Regions from separate parts of the Atlantibacter sp. MEI4A-1023 genome, predicted to be linked through region 3. Evidence: predicted binding sites of a transcription regulator. Region 3 holds the regulator's gene; each other region holds the start of a gene.
The links. The regulator CRP, encoded in region 3, controls carbon source genes, mostly activating them, when cyclic AMP is high. The targets are predictions, from matches to a motif close to ATGTGANNNNNNTCACAT.
Positions count from the first base shown of each region.

Region 1: yrbN (protein YrbN) is a predicted target of CRP. The motif match lies at 2,447-2,464, and genes of this name have one in related genera.
Region 2: focA (formate transporter FocA) is a predicted target of CRP. The motif match lies at 2,542-2,559, and genes of this name have one in related genera.
Region 4: psiE (phosphate-starvation-inducible protein PsiE) is a predicted target of CRP. The motif match lies at 2,202-2,219, and genes of this name have one in related genera.

Region 1 is NZ_CM149568.1:4,087,418-4,091,878, forward strand. Features, by position in the region: gene mtr (tryptophan permease) at 1-268, opposite strand, end outside; gene ACVV26_RS19390 (DEAD/DEAH family ATP-dependent RNA helicase) at 418-2,367, opposite strand; gene yrbN (protein YrbN) at 2,360-2,440, opposite strand; gene nlpI (lipoprotein NlpI) at 2,548-3,432, opposite strand; gene pnp (polyribonucleotide nucleotidyltransferase) at 3,549-4,461, opposite strand, start outside.
Region 2 is NZ_CM149568.1:2,913,842-2,918,302, forward strand. Features, by position in the region: gene ACVV26_RS14035 (DUF421 domain-containing protein) at 1-312, opposite strand, end outside; gene ycaO (30S ribosomal protein S12 methylthiotransferase accessory factor YcaO) at 451-2,214, shown strand; gene focA (formate transporter FocA) at 2,618-3,475, shown strand; gene pflB (formate C-acetyltransferase) at 3,525-4,461, shown strand, end outside.
Region 3 is NZ_CM149568.1:388,369-392,829, reverse strand. Features, by position in the region: gene ACVV26_RS01825 (phosphoribulokinase) at 106-972, shown strand; gene ACVV26_RS01820 (OsmC family protein) at 999-1,403, opposite strand; gene crp (cAMP-activated global transcriptional regulator CRP) at 1,707-2,339, shown strand; gene ACVV26_RS01810 (YccS/YhfK family putative transporter) at 2,387-4,461, shown strand, end outside.
Region 4 is NZ_CM149568.1:4,340,954-4,345,414, reverse strand. Features, by position in the region: gene ACVV26_RS20610 (capsule biosynthesis GfcC family protein) at 1-34, shown strand, start outside; gene ACVV26_RS20605 (YjbH domain-containing protein) at 34-2,130, shown strand; gene psiE (phosphate-starvation-inducible protein PsiE) at 2,265-2,684, shown strand; gene malG (maltose ABC transporter permease MalG) at 2,778-3,668, opposite strand; gene malF (maltose ABC transporter permease MalF) at 3,680-4,461, opposite strand, start outside.

The DNA of each region.
Region 1 (4,461 bases), 1.0 Mb from region 3:
TCCAGGTCCAGTATTTGCCCAGCAGATCTTTGGTCATGGTATCGAAGCTGGCACCGGGCGCGTAGTTGAGGTTAGCTTCGAGGATCATTAAGCCGGAGTGGAGCATACAGAACCAGGTTATCCCTAACGCCGCCAGCGACCAGAAAAACCACGCGCCAGACATAACGACCGGCAGAGAAAACATCCCCGCGCCGATGATAGTGCCTGCAATGATAACAATGCCGCCCAGAATGGAAGGCGATACGCTGGTGGTGGAGAGGGTTGCCATTTTATGTCCTGTAGTAACAATCGAATCCTGGAAGAGGATGCGTCATTGTACCAGTACATGAGTACAAACCAGATAAAAAAAGTCCCAATCATTTTGACTGGGACTGTTTATTAAACTTTACAGTTTGTAAACCGTAAGGCGTTCAGGACTTATGCATCACCAAAGCGACGACGGGACGGTGCTGCGCCATCTTCACGACGCGGGCCACGGCCACCTTCACGACGCTCACCGCTGAAGCTACGGCCTGCACCACCTTCACGACGTTCGCCGCTGAAACGACGACCTTCGCTACGACCGCCTTCACGACGCTCGCCGCCGAAACCGCCACGGCCAGCGCCAGCCCCGGCACCACCACCACGACGTTCACCGCCGCGATCCGGACGCGGTTGCGCGTCGCCCAGCAGTTGCATATTCATCGGTTTGTTGAGAATACGCGTGCGGGTAAAGTGTTGCAGAACTTCACCCGGCATACCTTTCGGCAGCTCAATGGTGGAGTGGGAAGCAAACAGCTTGATGTTGCCGATGTAACGGCTGCTGATGTCGCCTTCGTTAGCGATAGCGCCAACGATATGACGAACTTCAACGCCATCATCACGACCCACTTCAATGCGGTACAGTTCCATATCGCCAACGTCACGACGTTCACGGCGCGGACGCTCTTCGCCTTCACGCTGCGGACGGTCGCTACGCGGACCACGATCGTTACGATCGCTGCGACGTTCGAAACGATCGTCACGCTCACGGAATTCACGACGCGGACGCATCGGCGCATCTGGCGGCAGGATCAGCGGACGTTCGCCCTGTGCCATTTTCAGCAGCGCGGCAGCCAGGGTTTCGATGTCCAGCTCTTCGTCTTCCGCAGTCGGCTGGATTTTCGCCAGCAGGGCGCGGTACTGATCCAGATCGCTGCTTTCCAGCTGCTGCTGTACTTTAGCGGCGAATTTCTCCAGACGGCGTGTGCCCAGCAGTTCTGCGTTCGGCAGTTCCACTTCCGGGATGGTCAGTTTCATGGTGCGTTCGATGTTGCGCAGCAGACGACGCTCGCGGTTCTCAACGAACAGCAGCGCGCGGCCAGCACGACCCGCACGACCGGTACGGCCAATACGGTGAACGTAAGATTCTGAATCCATCGGGATGTCGTAGTTAACAACCAGGCTGATACGCTCAACGTCCAGGCCACGGGCCGCAACGTCAGTCGCAATCAGGATGTCCAGACGACCATCTTTCAGGCGCTCCAGGGTCTGCTCACGCAGCGCCTGGTTCATGTCGCCGTTCAGCGCGGCGCTGTTGTAACCGCTGCGCTCCAGCGCTTCAGCCACTTCCAGGGTTGCGTTTTTGGTGCGCACGAAAATGATCGCCGCGTCAAAGTCTTCCGCTTCAAGGAAACGCACCAGCGCTTCGTTTTTACGCATACCGTAAACAGTCCAGTAGCTCTGGCTGATGTCCGGGCGAGTGGTCACGCTGGACTGAATGCGTACTTCCTGCGGCTCTTTCATAAAGCGGCGGGTAATACGGCGAATCGCTTCCGGCATAGTAGCGGAGAACAGAGCGGTCTGATGACCTTCCGGGATCTGCGCCATGATGGTTTCAACGTCTTCGATGAAGCCCATACGCAGCATTTCATCCGCTTCGTCCAGTACCAGACCGCTCAGGTTGGACAGGTTCAGCGTACCGCGTTTTAAATGGTCAAGCAGGCGGCCTGGGGTGCCCACAACAATCTGTGGGCCCTGACGCAGGGCGCGCAGCTGCACGTCATAACGCTGGCCGCCGTAAAGGGCTACCACATTTACGCCATGCATATGTTTAGAGAAGTCCGTCATTGCTTCAGCAACCTGAACCGCCAGTTCGCGGGTCGGGGCCAGCACCAGGATTTGCGGCGCTTTCAATTCAGGATCAAGGTTGTTCAGCAGCGGTAAAGAGAACGCTGCGGTTTTGCCGCTGCCTGTCTGGGCCATACCCAGAACATCGCGGCCACCAAGCAGGTGCGGAATACACTCAGCCTGGATCGGAGATGGCTTTTCGTAACCCAGATCGTTAAGGGCTTCAAGGATAGGAGTCTTCAGCCCCAGATCAGAAAAAGTGGTTTCGAATTCAGTCATGTAGTACGTGTGCCTCAAGATAAATGGCGGCCAGTCTACATAACTCATCATGAAAAAGATCTGCAATTTTCATTGAAAAGTGTGAACCGGCTCAAATTTGATTGATTGACGAACAAAAACGCCCTCACCCGTTAAGGTGATGACTTTAAAAAAGTTTATGGGCTGATAAATGTCCGTCAGCTATTGCTGGTCCGATTCTGCCAGGTCTTCTTGCTCCTGGCCCAAGAGCGCTAATTCCAACAATGCATAACGGTGTTCAACGTAGTTATGTACGTTGTTAGCTACCGCTAATTTGAACAGTGCCGTAGCGCTGTCCAATTCCCCCAGACTTAGGTAGTACTTACCTAAATAGAAGTTGGTTTCACTGAGATGCTCAGCGAGCGAGGTGTTATCCGTTGCGTCCGCCTTGAGGCGTTCCATTAACGTTGCTTCGTTAATGTTGCCCAGGTAGAACTCGACAATGTTCCATCCCCATTGCTCTTTGTCCGATTTGTCTAAGCGCTGTTGTAACGACGCTTTGGCCTGTTTCTCATCCAGTTTGCTTTCAGCAATATAGAGCCACAGACTACGGAAAGGATCATTGGGATCGTCTTGATAAAACGCCAGCAGATCATCTTGCGCTAACCGGTAACGTCCGCCGTAATAGAGGGCGATACCGCGATTTAAATGCGCGTAGTTGTAAGTTGGATCAAGCTCAAGTACAGAATCAAACGCTTCATAGGCAGCATCAAAATTGCCTGCCTGCGTTAAGTAAATGCCTAAGTAATTGAATACTTCAGGCATATCGGGGCGGATAGCCAGCGCTTGTGAAAAATCATTTCGCGCCAGTGCCCGCAAACCAAGACTATCATACAACACTCCGCGCTCATATAAAAGCTGAGCACGTTCATCATCGGTTAAAGCCCGACTGGCAAGAATTTGTTCCATGCGAGCCAGAATGACTTCTTGCTGCAAAGTCGGTTGCAATGGTACCGCGAGGACTTCACTCTTACGCCAGGCAGAGTTGCTGCATCCTGCCAGCGTGAGAGCTGTCGCAACGAAACACCAGCGCAAAAAAGGCTTCATTTCCCACTCCCGAAGACAACAATTGGATGAACGTCCTGTTCCCCGGTTGCAAACCCGGCTTCCAGCCCGGTATCAAAGAGCTCTCCATGCGAACATGGAGAGCCTAATAGCAACCCTTATTCAGCTTGCGGTGCTGCCGGAGCGTCCGGTGCGGCCGCCGGCTGAGACGGCTCGGCTGCTTCTTTAATGCTTAAACGAATACGGCCCTGGCGATCCACTTCCAGAACTTTGACCGGCACTTCCTGATTCATCTGCAGATAATCAGTCACTTTCTCAACGCGCTTGTCAGCGATCTGGGAAATGTGTACCAGGCCTTCTTTGCCGCCGCCAATGGCAACAAACGCACCGAAATCAACGATACGGGTGACTTTACCGTTATAAACGCGACCCACTTCGATTTCAGCGGTGATCTCTTCGATACGGCGGATAGCATATTTCGCTTTTTCACCGTCGGTCGCTGCGATTTTCACGGTACCGTCATCTTCGATTTCGATGGTGGTGCCGGTTTCTTCGGTCAGCGCACGGATCACCGAACCACCCTTACCGATCACGTCTTTGATCTTGTCCGGGTTGATTTTGATGGTGTGGATACGCGGAGCGAACTCGGAGATATCGCCACGCGGTGCGTTGATAGCCTGCTCCATCACGCTGAGGATGTGCAGTCGCGCGCCCTTAGCCTGGTTCAGTGCCACCTGCATGATTTCGCGGGTGATGCCTTCGATTTTGATATCCATCTGCAGCGCGGAGATACCTTCACGGCTACCGGCTACTTTAAAGTCCATGTCGCCCAGGTGATCTTCGTCGCCCAGAATGTCAGACAGAACCACGAAGTTGTCGCCTTCTTTCACCAGACCCATCGCGATACCCGCAACGGCGGCTTTCACCGGCACACCTGCGTCCATCAGCGCCAGAGAAGCGCCGCACACGGAAGCCATGGATGAAGAACCGTTGGATTCGGTGATTTCAGATACGACGCGTACGGTGTACGGGAAGCGCTCTGCATCCGGCATAACTGCCATCACGCCGCGT
Region 2 (4,461 bases), 2.2 Mb from region 3:
CAGATCTTCCAGTTTCTCGCTGCGCGCCATCAGCCACATCACCAGCCGGTAAAGCGCGCCGAGCGAAATAAACACCACCAGCACCGGGATCATCGGCACGTCGTCATAAAACGCCACGTCACCCGCAGCAGAGCCCAGCGTCAGGATAATCAACACTTCAAACAGCGACATCTGGCGCACGCCGCGCCGCCCGGTGAGTTTCAGGAAAATAAACACCAACACAAAGGTGTATAAGCTGCGCAGCGCGACTTCGCCGAGGAATTCAAAGGGGACCTTGTCAAAAGCCATCCGTTGCAAATCAAATGCTTTCATTTTTATTCGCCTTTACAGTACCTTGCTGAAAGTAAGCATAGCGCGAACAATTATTTTTGCCCGCTACGGCGGGAAGATGGCACCCGCAACACAAAACCCGTATCATTGCGCGCTTTGCGTACGATAAAAGTGACTCTCATGACTCAAACCTTCATTCCCGGTAAAGATGCTGCGCTGGAAGATTCCATCGCTCGCTTTCAGCAACAGCTCACCGACCTCGGCTTTAATATTGAAGAAGCCTCCTGGTTAAACCCCGTCCCGCACGTCTGGTCGGTGCATATTCGCGATAAAGACTCCGCGCTGTGCTTCACCAACGGGAAAGGCGCCACTAAAAAAGCCGCGCTGGCCTCCGCGCTGGGCGAATATTTTGAACGTCTGTCCACCAACTATTTCTTCGCCGATTTCTGGCTGGGCGACACCATCGCTAACGGTCCGTTCGTTCACTATCCCAACGAGAAGTGGTTCCCGATCCCGGAAGACGACGAATTGCCGGAAGGCATTCTGGACGATCGCCTGCGCGCCTTTTACGATCCGGACAATGAACTCACCGCCAGCATGCTGATCGACCTGCAATCCGGCAACGCGTCGCGCGGCGTGTGCGCCCTGCCGTTCACCCGTCAGTCCGACCAGCAGACCGTGTATATCCCGATGAACATCGTCGGCAACCTGTATGTCTCCAACGGTATGTCCGCAGGCAACACCGCCAACGAAGCGCGCGTGCAGGGCTTGTCTGAAGTGTTTGAGCGTCATATCAAAAACCGCATTATCGCCGAAAGCATCAGCCTGCCGGAAATCCCGCAGGAGGTTCTGGCGCGCTATCCGGGCGTGGTGGAAGCCATTGCTAAACTCGAAGCCGAAGGTTTCCCGATCTTTGCCTACGACGGCTCGCTGGGCGGCAAATACCCGGTGATCTGCGTGGTGCTGTTTAACCCGGCAAACGGCACCTGTTTTGCCTCGTTTGGCGCGCACCCGGATTTCGGCGTGGCGCTGGAACGTACCGTGACCGAGCTGTTGCAGGGCCGAGGCCTGAAGGATCTGGACGTGTTTACCCCGCCGACCTTCGATGATGAAGAAGTCGCGGAGCACGCTAACCTGGAAACCCACTTTATCGATTCCAGCGGTCTGATCTCCTGGGATATGTTCAAGCAGGATGCCGATTACCCGTTCGTCGACTGGAGCTTTGCCGGCACCACCGAAGAAGAGTTCGCCACCTTAATGGCTATCTTCAAATCTGAAGATAAAGACGTGTATATCGCTGACTACGAACATCTGAGCGTTTACGCCTGCCGCATTATCGTGCCAGGCATGTCCGATATCTATCCGGCAGAAGATCTGTGGCTCGCCAATAACAGCATGGGCGCTCATCTGCGCGAAACCATTCTGGCACTGCCGGGTAGCGCGTGGGAAAAAGAAGATTACCTCAACCTGATCGCCCAACTGGACGAAGAGGGCCATGACGACTTCACCCGCGTGCGCGAGCTGCTGGGCCTGGCGACCGGCAAAGACAACGGCTGGTACACCCTGCGCATCGGCGAGCTGAAAGCGATGCTGGCGCTGGCGGGTGGCGATCTGGAACAGGCGCTCATCTGGACCGAATGGACCATGGAGTTCAACGGGTCGGTATTCAGCGCTGAACGTGCTAACTACTACCGCTGCCTGCAAACCCTGCTGCTGCTGGCGCAGGAAGAAGACCGCCAGCCGTTGCAGTACCTCAATGCGTTTGTGCGTATGTACGGTGCCGAAGCGGTAGAAAGCGCCAGCGCGGCATTGAGCGGCGAAGCACCGTTCTACGGCCTGCAAACGGTGGATGCCGACCTGAAAGCCTTCCCGGCGCATCAGGCGTTGCTGGCCGCATATGAGAAACTACAGCGCGCCAAAGCGGCTTTCTGGAAAGTGTCTTAACCTGAAGTCACTCAAAAAACGTATGCGATTGTGCATACCTCAGCTATATTACGGGGCGATTTAATTGCCCCTTTTTTTATTTTGGCGTTAATTATTTCAAATGTAATTTTAAAGTTAAATATGAGTGAACATTAAAAGTCATTACCGGCTTTTAGTGTTACTTATTTTAATAAATACTCCATATTAATTAACTGTTGGCTATGAGGCGGAGCGGTATCATTCAACTTAAATAATAAACTTTAAAAATTATTTTTACCTTTATTTTCATAAGGTTAATGCAAAAATTTGCAATAACACCACGTTTTGCAGGTCTACAACTCCGGCGAGATATGATCGATATCAAATTTTGCTGTATAATGCTTTGTTAGTATCTCGTCGCCGATTAAATATAGAGAGAGTTAGTGTGAAAGCTGACAACCCTTTCGATCTATTACTTCCCGCTGCCATGGCAAAAGTTGCCGAAGAAGCGGGTGTCTATAAAGCAACGAAACAACCGCTGAAAACCTTTTATCTGGCGATCACTGCGGGCGTCTTTATCTCCATCGCGTTTGTTTTCTACATTACTGCCACCACCGGTACGGCGACCATGCCTTACGGCATCGCAAAACTCATCGGCGGGATGTGCTTCTCTTTAGGCCTTATTCTTTGCGTGATTTGCGGCGCGGACCTGTTCACCTCGACAGTGCTGATTGTGGTCGCTAAAGCGAGCGGCAGGATCACCTGGGGCCAACTGGCGCGTAACTGGCTGAATGTTTACATCGGCAACCTGATAGGCGCGTTACTGTTTGTACTGCTGATGTGGCTGGCGGGCGAGCATATGGTCGCAAATGGCGGCTGGGGTTTGAATGTTTTACAAACCGCTGACCATAAACTCCACCATACTTTTATCGAGGCCGTCGCGCTCGGTATTCTGGCGAACCTGATGGTGTGCCTGGCGGTATGGATGAGCTACTCTGGCCGTAGCCTGTTCGACAAAGCGTTCATTATGATCCTCCCTGTTGGCATGTTCGTCGCCAGTGGGTTTGAGCACAGTATCGCAAATATGTTCATGATCCCGTTTGGTATTGTGATTCGTAACTTCGCCAGCCCGGAATTCTGGACCGCTATTGGTTCCTCGCCGGACAATTTTTCTCATCTGACTGTGATGAACTTCATCATTGATAATCTGATTCCGGTTACGATCGGCAATATCATCGGTGGTGGTTTGTTAGTTGGGTTGACGTACTGGGTCATTTATCTGCGCGGCGACGACCACCACTAAGGTCGACTCGGGCAGTAAGAAAAAATCCACTTAAGAAGGTAGGTGTTAAATGTCTGAACTTAATGAAAAGTTAGCCACAGCCTGGGAAGGTTTTGCCAAAGGTGACTGGCAGAATGAAGTTAACGTCCGTGACTTCATCCAGAAAAACTATACCCCGTATGAAGGTGACGAATCCTTCCTGGCCGACGCCACGGAAGCGACCACTTCCCTGTGGGATAAAGTTATGGAAGGCATCAAACTGGAAAACCGCACTCATGCGCCAGTTGATTTCGATACCGACCTGGCTTCTACCATCACTTCTCATGACGCTGGCTACATCAACAAGAGCCTTGAGAAGATCGTTGGCCTGCAAACTGATGCTCCGCTGAAACGTGCGATTATCCCGTTCGGTGGCATCAAAATGGTTGAAGGTTCCTGCAAAGCGTACAACCGCGAGCTGGACCCGGCGCTGAAAAAAATCTTCACCGAATACCGTAAAACCCACAACCAGGGCGTATTCGATGTCTACACCAAAGACATCCTGAACTGCCGTAAATCTGGCGTGCTGACCGGTCTGCCGGATGCCTATGGCCGTGGCCGTATCATCGGTGACTACCGTCGCGTTGCGCTGTACGGTATCGACTTCCTGATGAAAGACAAATATGCGCAGTTCCTGTCTCTGCAATCCGATCTGGAAAACGGCGTAAACCTGGAAGCGACTATCCGTCTGCGTGAAGAAATCGCTGAACAGCACCGCGCACTGGGTCAAATCAAAGAAATGGCGGCGAAATATGGCTGCGATATCTCTGGCCCGGCGACCAACGCGCAAGAAGCGGTACAGTGGACTTACTTCGGCTACCTGGCTGCAGTGAAATCCCAAAACGGCGCGGCAATGTCCTTCGGTCGTGTGTCTACTTTCCTGGACGTGTTCATCGAACGCGACCTGAAAGCAGGCAAAATCACTGAAGCCGAAGCGCAGGAAATGATCGACCACCTGGTGATGAAAC
Region 3 (4,461 bases):
GCTCGCTGAACAATAAAAACCACTGGCGGCTGATCAGACCGCCAGAACTCATTCGCCTTGCACGGGTCTTATTTGCACGTCGCTACCCTAAGGAGTTGTTCCGCTATGTCTGCCCAACATCCGATCATCGCCGTTACCGGCTCCAGCGGGGCCGGGACCACCACCACCAGCCTCGCTTTTCGTAAGATTTTCGCCCAGCTCAACCTGCATGCCGCCGAAGTGGAAGGGGACAGCTTTCATCGCTATACCCGCCCTGAAATGGATATGGCGATCCGCAAAGCGCGCGACGTGGGCAGGCACATCAGCTATTTCGGGCCGGAGGCCAACGACTTTGGCCTGCTGGAACAGACTTTTAATCAGTACGGGCAAACCGGTACCGGGCAATCGCGTAAATATCTGCATACCTATGACGAAGCCGTACCCTGGAACCAGGTACCGGGTACTTTTACCCCCTGGCAACCGTTGCCCGAACCCACGGACGTGCTGTTTTACGAAGGGTTGCATGGCGGCGTGGTGACGCCCCATCATGATGTCGCGCGCCATGTGGATTTGCTGGTGGGCGTGGTGCCGATCGTCAACCTGGAATGGATCCAGAAGCTCATCCGTGACACCGGCGAACGCGGGCACTCCCGGGAAGCGGTGATGGATTCGGTCGTGCGTTCGATGGAAGACTACATCAACTTCATCACGCCGCAGTTCTCGCGTACCCATATTAACTTCCAGCGTGTCCCCACCGTTGACACATCAAACCCGTTTGCCGCGAAGGCAATTCCCTCGCTGGATGAGAGCCTGGTGGTGATTCACTTCAGGAACCTGGAAGGGATAGATTTCCCCTGGCTGCTGGCCATGTTGCAGGGCTCATTCATTTCCCACATCAATACATTAGTGGTGCCAGGCGGGAAAATGGGGTTGGCGATGGAGCTGATCATGCTGCCGCTGGTAAAAAGAATCATGGAAGGGCGAAAAATTTAAGGCGGCAACGCCGCCTTATTAAGCACTTATCCTTCAATCACTTCGTAGGAATGGGTGACGTTCACCGCTTTTTCCAGCATCAAGGCAACTGAACAATATTTCTCTGCCGACAGATCCACCGCACGGGAAACCGCCGCGTCTTTTAACGCTTTACCGGTCACGATGAAATGCAGGTTGATGTGGGTAAAGTAGCGCGGCGCTTCTTCACGGCGCTCGGAGGTCAATTTCACCTCGCAGTCGGTGATGTCATGACGTCCTTTCTGAAGGATCGACACCACATCAATGGCGCTGCAACCGCCCGCCGCCATTAATACCATTTCCATCGGGCTGGGCGCTTTGTCACCGGAGTTGCCGTCCATTAAAACCTGGTGTCCGGAAGCGGACTCACCGAGAAAAGTTAACCCTTCTACCCACTTCACTCTTGCCTGCATTTTGGTTACTCCAGTGTTTCAAAATTACTGACAGATTACGCGGCTGTAACAAAACGCGCAACGGATGAGAGCCAGGTCAAGCTGAAACGAGACAATAGGAGACACTCACGTAAAGCTATGCTAAAACAGTCGGATGCTACAGCGATACATTGATGTAATGCATGTGTGCATACGACCACACCTATTACAGGCCACAGGACGTTAAAGGCCCCTTCTCCGGCCAGGAGAAGAGACGATTGCAAAAACCCAGAGGGTTATTATTGTTGCTCTCTGGAGTCAGCTTAAAACAGAGGATAACCGCGCATGGTGCTTGGCAAACCGCAAACAGACCCGACTCTCGAATGGTTCTTGTCTCATTGCCATATTCATAAGTACCCATCGAAGAGCACGCTGATTCACCAGGGTGAAAAGGCGGAAACGTTGTATTACATCGTTAAAGGCTCCGTGGCAGTGCTGATTAAAGATGAAGAGGGCAAGGAAATGATCCTCTCTTATCTGAATCAGGGCGATTTCATCGGCGAACTGGGATTGTTCGAAGAAGGTCAGGAACGCAGTGCCTGGGTTCGCGCCAAAACGGCGTGTGAAGTGGCAGAAATCTCTTATAAAAAATTCCGTCAGCTAATTCAGGTTAACCCTGACATCCTGATGCGTCTTTCTTCGCAGATGGCGCGCCGTCTGCAAGTGACGTCAGAGAAAGTGGGCAACCTCGCCTTCCTTGATGTGACTGGCCGCATTGCACAAACGCTGCTGAATCTGGCTAAACAGCCGGATGCCATGACCCACCCGGATGGTATGCAGATCAAAATTACCCGTCAGGAGATCGGCCAGATCGTCGGCTGCTCCCGCGAAACCGTTGGCCGCATTTTGAAAATGCTTGAAGATCAAAACCTGATCTCCGCCCACGGTAAGACCATTGTGGTTTACGGTACCCGCTAAACCCTGCGAAACGGCGTGGCTACACGCCGTTTCATCCGATCTCACCCATGTGGCGACGCCTGATCTACCACCCCGAAATCAACTACGCACTTCGTCAAACCTTGGTGTTGTGTTTGCCTGTGGCGGTGGGTCTGGTTCTGGGCCATCTGCAACAAGGCCTCCTTTTTTCCCTCGTTCCCGCCTGCTGCAACATCGCTGGCCTGGACACCCCGCACAAGCGCTTCTTTAAACGCCTGGTTATCGGCGGGTCGCTGTTTGCCCTTAGCAGCCTCGCGGTGCAGTTATTACTGCTTAATTCCGTGCCGCTGCCGTTGGCGCTCTCCGGGCTGGCACTGATCCTGGGCGTCACGGCGGAAATCAGTCCGCTTCATGCTCGCCTGCTCCCGGCGTCGCTTATTGCAGCGATATTCACACTCAGCCTGGCGGGCTCTATGCCGATGTGGGAACCGCTGCTGCTGTATGCCCTGGGCACGCTATGGTACGGGTTATTTAACTGGTTCTGGTTCTGGGTGTGGCGCGAACAGCCGCTGCGCGAAACCCTGAGCCTGCTGTACCGTCAGTTGGCGGAATATTGTGAAGCCAAATACAGCCTGCTGACCCAGCATACCGATCCGCAAAGCGCGCTGCCGCCGCTGCTGGCGCGCCAGCAAAAAACCGTCGACCTGATTACCCAGTGTTATCAGCAGCTACACATGCTGTCGACCGGTAAGCATCACGGCTATAAACGCCTGCTGCGCACTTTTCAGATCGCGCTGGATTTGCAGGAGCATATTTCCGTCAGCCTGCATCAGCCCGAAGAGGTGCAGAAGCTGGTGCGCGAAAGCCACGCCGAGGCGGTGATCCGCTGGAATGCCCAGACGGTGGCGGCCCGCCTGCGGGAACGCGCCGACGATATCCTGTATCACCGTTATCCGAAGCGCTTTGAAATGGATAAGCAGATTGGCGCGCTGGAAAAAATTGCCCGCCAGCACCCCGATAACCCGGTGGGACAGTTCTGCGAATACCATTTCAGCCGTATCGCCAGAGTGCTGAAATCCCAGCGTCCACTGTATTCGCGCGATCTGATGGAAGATAAGCAGCGCCGCCTGCCCGTGCTGCGCGCATTGAAAAGCTATCTGTCGTTGAAGTCCACCGCCCTGCGCAGCTCCGCCCGTATTGCGGTGATGCTGAGTATTGCCAGCCTGGTGGGTAGCGCCCTGCACCTACCGAAACCCTACTGGATTTTAATGACCGTGATGTTCGTGACCCAGAACGGCTATGGTGCCACGCGGGTGCGCATTCTCCACCGAGCGGGCGGCACCATGGCCGGGCTTATCATCGCCGGGATCACCCTGCACTATCACGTTGCCGATGGTTACACCCTGCTGGCGATGCTGGTCATCACCATCGTGAGCTATCTCATCATCCGCAAAAATTACGGCTGGGCGACGATCGGCTTTACCGTCACGGCGGTGTATAGCCTGCAACTGCTCTCCCTGAGCGGGGAGCAGTATATTCTGCCGAGGCTGATTGATACCTTGATTGGCTGCCTGATCGCCTTTGGCGGCATGGTGTGGTTGTGGCCCCAGTGGCAAAGCGGCCTGCTGCGTAAAAACGCCCACGATGCGCTGGAGGCGGACCAGAAAGCGATACGCTTGATCCTCAGCGACGACCCGCAGCCGACGCCGCTGGCCTGGCAGCGAATGCTGGTCAACCAGGCGCATAACGCGTTATACAACTCGCTGAACCAGGCAATGCAGGAACCGGGATTCAATAGCCACTATCTGGAAGAGATGAAGCTGTGGGTGACCCACAGCCAGTTTATCGTCGAGCACATTAATGCCATGACCACCATGGCGCGAGAACACACCATGCTGACGCCGGACCTGGCGCAGCGCTATTTGCAGTCCTGCGAAATTGCGCTCCAGCGCTGCCAGCAGCGGCTGGAATATGACGAGCCGGGGGAAACCAAAGACGCGGTGATCCTGGATATGCCGGAAGCCCTGTCCCAGGGACCGTTAAGCGTGCTGGAACAGCATCTCCAGCGGATACTCGGCCACCTCGATACCATGCACACCATTTCGTCTGTAGCATGGCGTCAGCGGCCGCATCATGGGATCTGGCTAAACCGGCGGCTAAATAA
Region 4 (4,461 bases), 780 kb from region 3:
TGTTGATTCCCTGACGCATCGGATACCGCAATGATAAAAAAACGCTACCTGTATAGCCTCGTGGCGCTGGCCGTGGCGTCGGCGTGCCAGGCGGAAACCTGGCCTGCGCCGGTTGGCCCGTCGCAATCGGATTTCGGCGGCGTGGGCCTGATGCAAACGCCTACGGCGCGGATGGCACGCGAAGGCGAACTGAGCCTCAACTATCGCGATAACGATCAGTACCGCTATTACTCCGCCTCGGTGCAACTGTTTCCGTGGCTGGAAACCACGTTGCGCTACACCGATGCCCGCACCCGGCGCTACAGCAGCGTCGAGGCGTTCTCCGGCGATCAAACCTACAAAGATAAAGCTTTCGATCTCAAACTGCGGCTGTGGGAAGAGAGTTACTGGATGCCGCAGGTTGCCGTCGGCGCGCGAGATATCGGCGGGACCGGGCTGTTCGATGCTGAATACATCGTGGCGAATAAAGCCTGGGGGCCGTTTGATTTCTCGCTGGGATTAGGCTGGGGCTATCTGGGCACCAGCGGCAACGTCAAAAACCCGTTCTGCTCGTACAGCGATAAATACTGCGTGCGCGACAACAGCTATAACAAAGCCGGTTCGGTAGATGCAGGCCAGATGTTCCACGGCCCGGCGTCGCTGTTTGGCGGGGTGGAGTATCAAACGCCGTGGCAGCCGCTGCGCCTGAAGCTGGAATATGAAGGCAATAACTATACCCAGGACTTCGCCGGTAAGCTTGAACAGAAGAGCAAGCTTAACGTCGGCGCTATTTATCGCGCCACCGATTGGGCCGACGTTAACCTGAGCTATGAGCGCGGCAACACCTTTATGTTCGGCGTCACGCTGCGTACCAATTTCAACGACCTGCGTCCACGCTACAACGATAACCGCCGCCCGGAATACCAGCCGGAGCCGCAGGAAGCGATTATCCAGCACAGCGTGGCGGCCAACCAGTTGACCCTGTTGAAATACAACGCCGGGTTGAACGACCCGCAGATTCAGACCCAGGGCGACACGCTGTACGTCACCGGCGAGCAGGTAAAATACCGCGACTCGCAGGAGGGCATTGCGCGCGCCAACCGGATCGTGATGAACGATCTGCCCGACGGCATCCGTACCATCCGCGTCACCGAGACGCGCGCCAAAATGCCGCAGGTCACCACCGAAACCGACGTCGCCAGCCTGCAACGTCACCTTGAAGGCGAACCGTTAGGCCAGGAAACCGCGCTGGCGCAAAAACGTATTGAACCGGTAACGCTGGAAAACCCGGAGCAGGGCTGGTATATCGAGCCATCGCGCTTTAGCTTCCACCTCGACCCGGTGTTGAATCAGTCCATCGGCGGGCCAGAGAGTTTCTATATGTACCAGGTGGGCGTGATGGGCACCGCCGACTGGTGGGTCACCGACCATCTGCTGACCACCGGTAGCCTGTTCGCCAACATCGCCAACAACTACGACAAATTTAACTACACCAATCCGCCGAAGGATTCGTCCTTGCCGCGCGTGCGAACCCACGTGCGCGAGTACGTAGAAAACGATGTCTACGTGAACAACCTGCAAGCCAACTATTTCCAGTATTTCGGCAACGGTTTTTACGGCCAGGTTTACGGCGGTTATCTGGAAACCATGTACGGCGGCGCAGGGGCGGAAGTGCTGTATCGCCCGGTGGACAGCAATTGGGCCTTCGGCCTGGACGCCAACTACGTCAAACAGCGTGACTGGCGCAGCGCGCAGGACATGATGAAATTCACCGACTACAGCGTGAAAACCGGCCACCTGTCTGCGTACTGGACGCCGCCGTTTGCCCAGGACGTGTTAATCAAAGCCAGCGTCGGGCAGTATCTGGCCGGGGATAAGGGCGGTACGCTGGAGGTGTCCAAACGCTTCGACAGCGGCGTGGTGGTGGGCGGCTACGCTACCCTCACTAACGTGTCACCGGATGAATACGGGGAAGGGGACTTCACCAAAGGCGTGTACGTGTCCGTGCCGCTCGATCTGTTCTCGTCTGGCCCGACGCGCAGCCGCGCAGCTATCGGCTGGACGCCGCTCACCCGCGACGGCGGGCAGATGCTGGGCCGTAAGTTCGATCTCTACAGCATGACCAGCGATCGCAGCGTCAACTTCCGCTGATTATCGCCGCCGCGCGCCCTGGGTTTCATACGCAGGCGCGCTGGCTGCTGGTTAAAACATAAGCAAATAAAACTAGATCTGGATCACATTTCTGACGTATAACGATTCCTCACTCCTGAGATGAGGACGCTGTTATGTCCACGCTATCCGCTTCGTCGCGCGCGCGCGGGGAATGGGTCTCTTCCATCCTGCAAACGGTGCTGAATCTTGGCTTACTCAGCCTGGGCCTGATCCTGGTTATCTTTCTCGGTAAAGAGACCCTGCATCTGGCCGATGTGCTCTTCTCACCCATTCAGGCCAGCAAGTATGAGCTGGTGGAAGGGCTGGTGGTTTACTTCCTCTATTTCGAATTCATCGCCCTGATCGTGAAGTATTTTCAGTCCGGCTACCACTTCCCGCTGCGCTATTTCATCTACATCGGCATCACCGCCATTGTGCGGTTGATCATCGTCGATCATAAATTGCCGATGGACGTGCTGATCTATTCCGGCGCGATCCTGCTGTTAGTGATCACGCTGTGGCTGTGCAACTCAAAACGGCTGAAACGCGAATAAAAATGGCGGCCCGAAGGCCGCCGAAGGGAGTCACAGATAAGGAAAATCACAACGGCAATTGAGGATAATAACAGTGGCATATAACGATGAAACTTAGCCTTTCACGCCCCCCGCCGTCAGCCCGCTGACCAGCCAGCGCTGGGCCAGCAGGAAAACCAGGGTGATCGGGATAGCGGAAAGTACCGCAGCCGCAGCAAAGTCGCCCCACAGGTAGTTTTGCGGGTTGAGGTATTGCTGCATGCCCACGGCCAGGGTGTAGCTATTTACATCACGCAACAGCAGCGACGCCACCGGCACTTCGGTAATGGCGGCGATAAACGACAGAATAAATACCACCGCCAGAATCGGCACCGACAGCGGCAACAATACTAAGCGGAACGCCTGCCACGGCGTTGCGCCATCCAGCGCGGCGGCTTCTTCCAGCGAACCGTCGATGGTTTCGAAATAGCCTTTGATCGTCCAGACGTGCAGCGCAATACCGCCGAGGTAAGCGAAAATCACCCCGCCGTGGGTATTCAGACCGATAAACGGAATGTACTGGCCGAGGCGATCGAACAACGCATACAGCGCCACCAGCGACAGTACCGCCGGGAACATCTGGAAAATCAGCATGCCTTTCAGCAAGGTAGCCTTGCCAGGGAAACGCATACGGGCAAAAGCGTAGGCGCAAGTGGTGGAAAGCGCCACTATGCCAACCGCAGTAATGCCCGCAATTTTCACCGAGTTCCACAGCCACAGCAGGACCGGGAACGGCGGCGGCGTGACGCTGCCGTTGGCATGAACCACGCTAAAGCCCAGCGCCAGCTTCCAGTGTTCCCAGGAGATTTGCTCCGGGATCAGGCTGCCGGTGGCGAAGTTGCCCGAGCGCAGCGAGATCGCCACCACCATCAACAGCGGGAACATAATGGCGGCGATAAACATCAGCAGTAACAAGTGCGTGATAAACAGACGCAGCTTTTGAGATTTCGGTTGAACCATAGCCATGTGTCGTCTCCTTAATCAAACTTGATGCGCGTGGCTTTGAGGTTAACAATCGCGAGCGCGCCCACCAGCAGGAAGATCAGCGTGGCGATAGCGGCTGCGAGGCCGAAATCCTGACCGCCGCCGCCTTCAAAGGCGATGCGGTAGGTGTAACTCACTAACAAATCGGTATAGCCTGCCGGTGTGGTGGTGCCGAGACGGTCCGGTCCGCCGTTGGTTAGCAGCAGGATCAGCACGAAGTTATTAAAGTTGAACGCAAAGCTGGCGATCATTAACGGCGTTAGCGGCTTGAGCAGCAGCGGGAACGTGATTTTAAAGAAATTCTGGAACGGCGTAGCGCCATCCATCGCCGACGCTTCATAGAGATCGTCGGGAATCGCCTTCAGCAGCCCCATGCACAGGATCATCATGTACGGATAACCCAGCCAGGTGTTCACAATGATAATCATGGCGCGGGCGGTGGTAGGGTCGGTAAACCAGGCGGGGCGGATGCCGAATACCGCGCTGAGCATCATGTTGATTTCACCGAAGCTCTGGTTGAACAACCCTTTGAAAATCAGAATCGAGATAAACGACGGCACCGCGTAAGGCAGGATCAACAGTACCCGGTAAATCGCTTTGCCTTTCAGCGCTTCCCACTGAACTACGCAGGCCAACACCATGCCCACTGCCACGGTCAGTACCACCGTCAACACCGAGAACACCACCGTCCAGACAAAGATGGCAAAGAACGGTTTTTGAATGCCTTCGTCGGTAAAGACGCGCATAAAGTTGTCCCAGCCGGTGGTCACCGTGT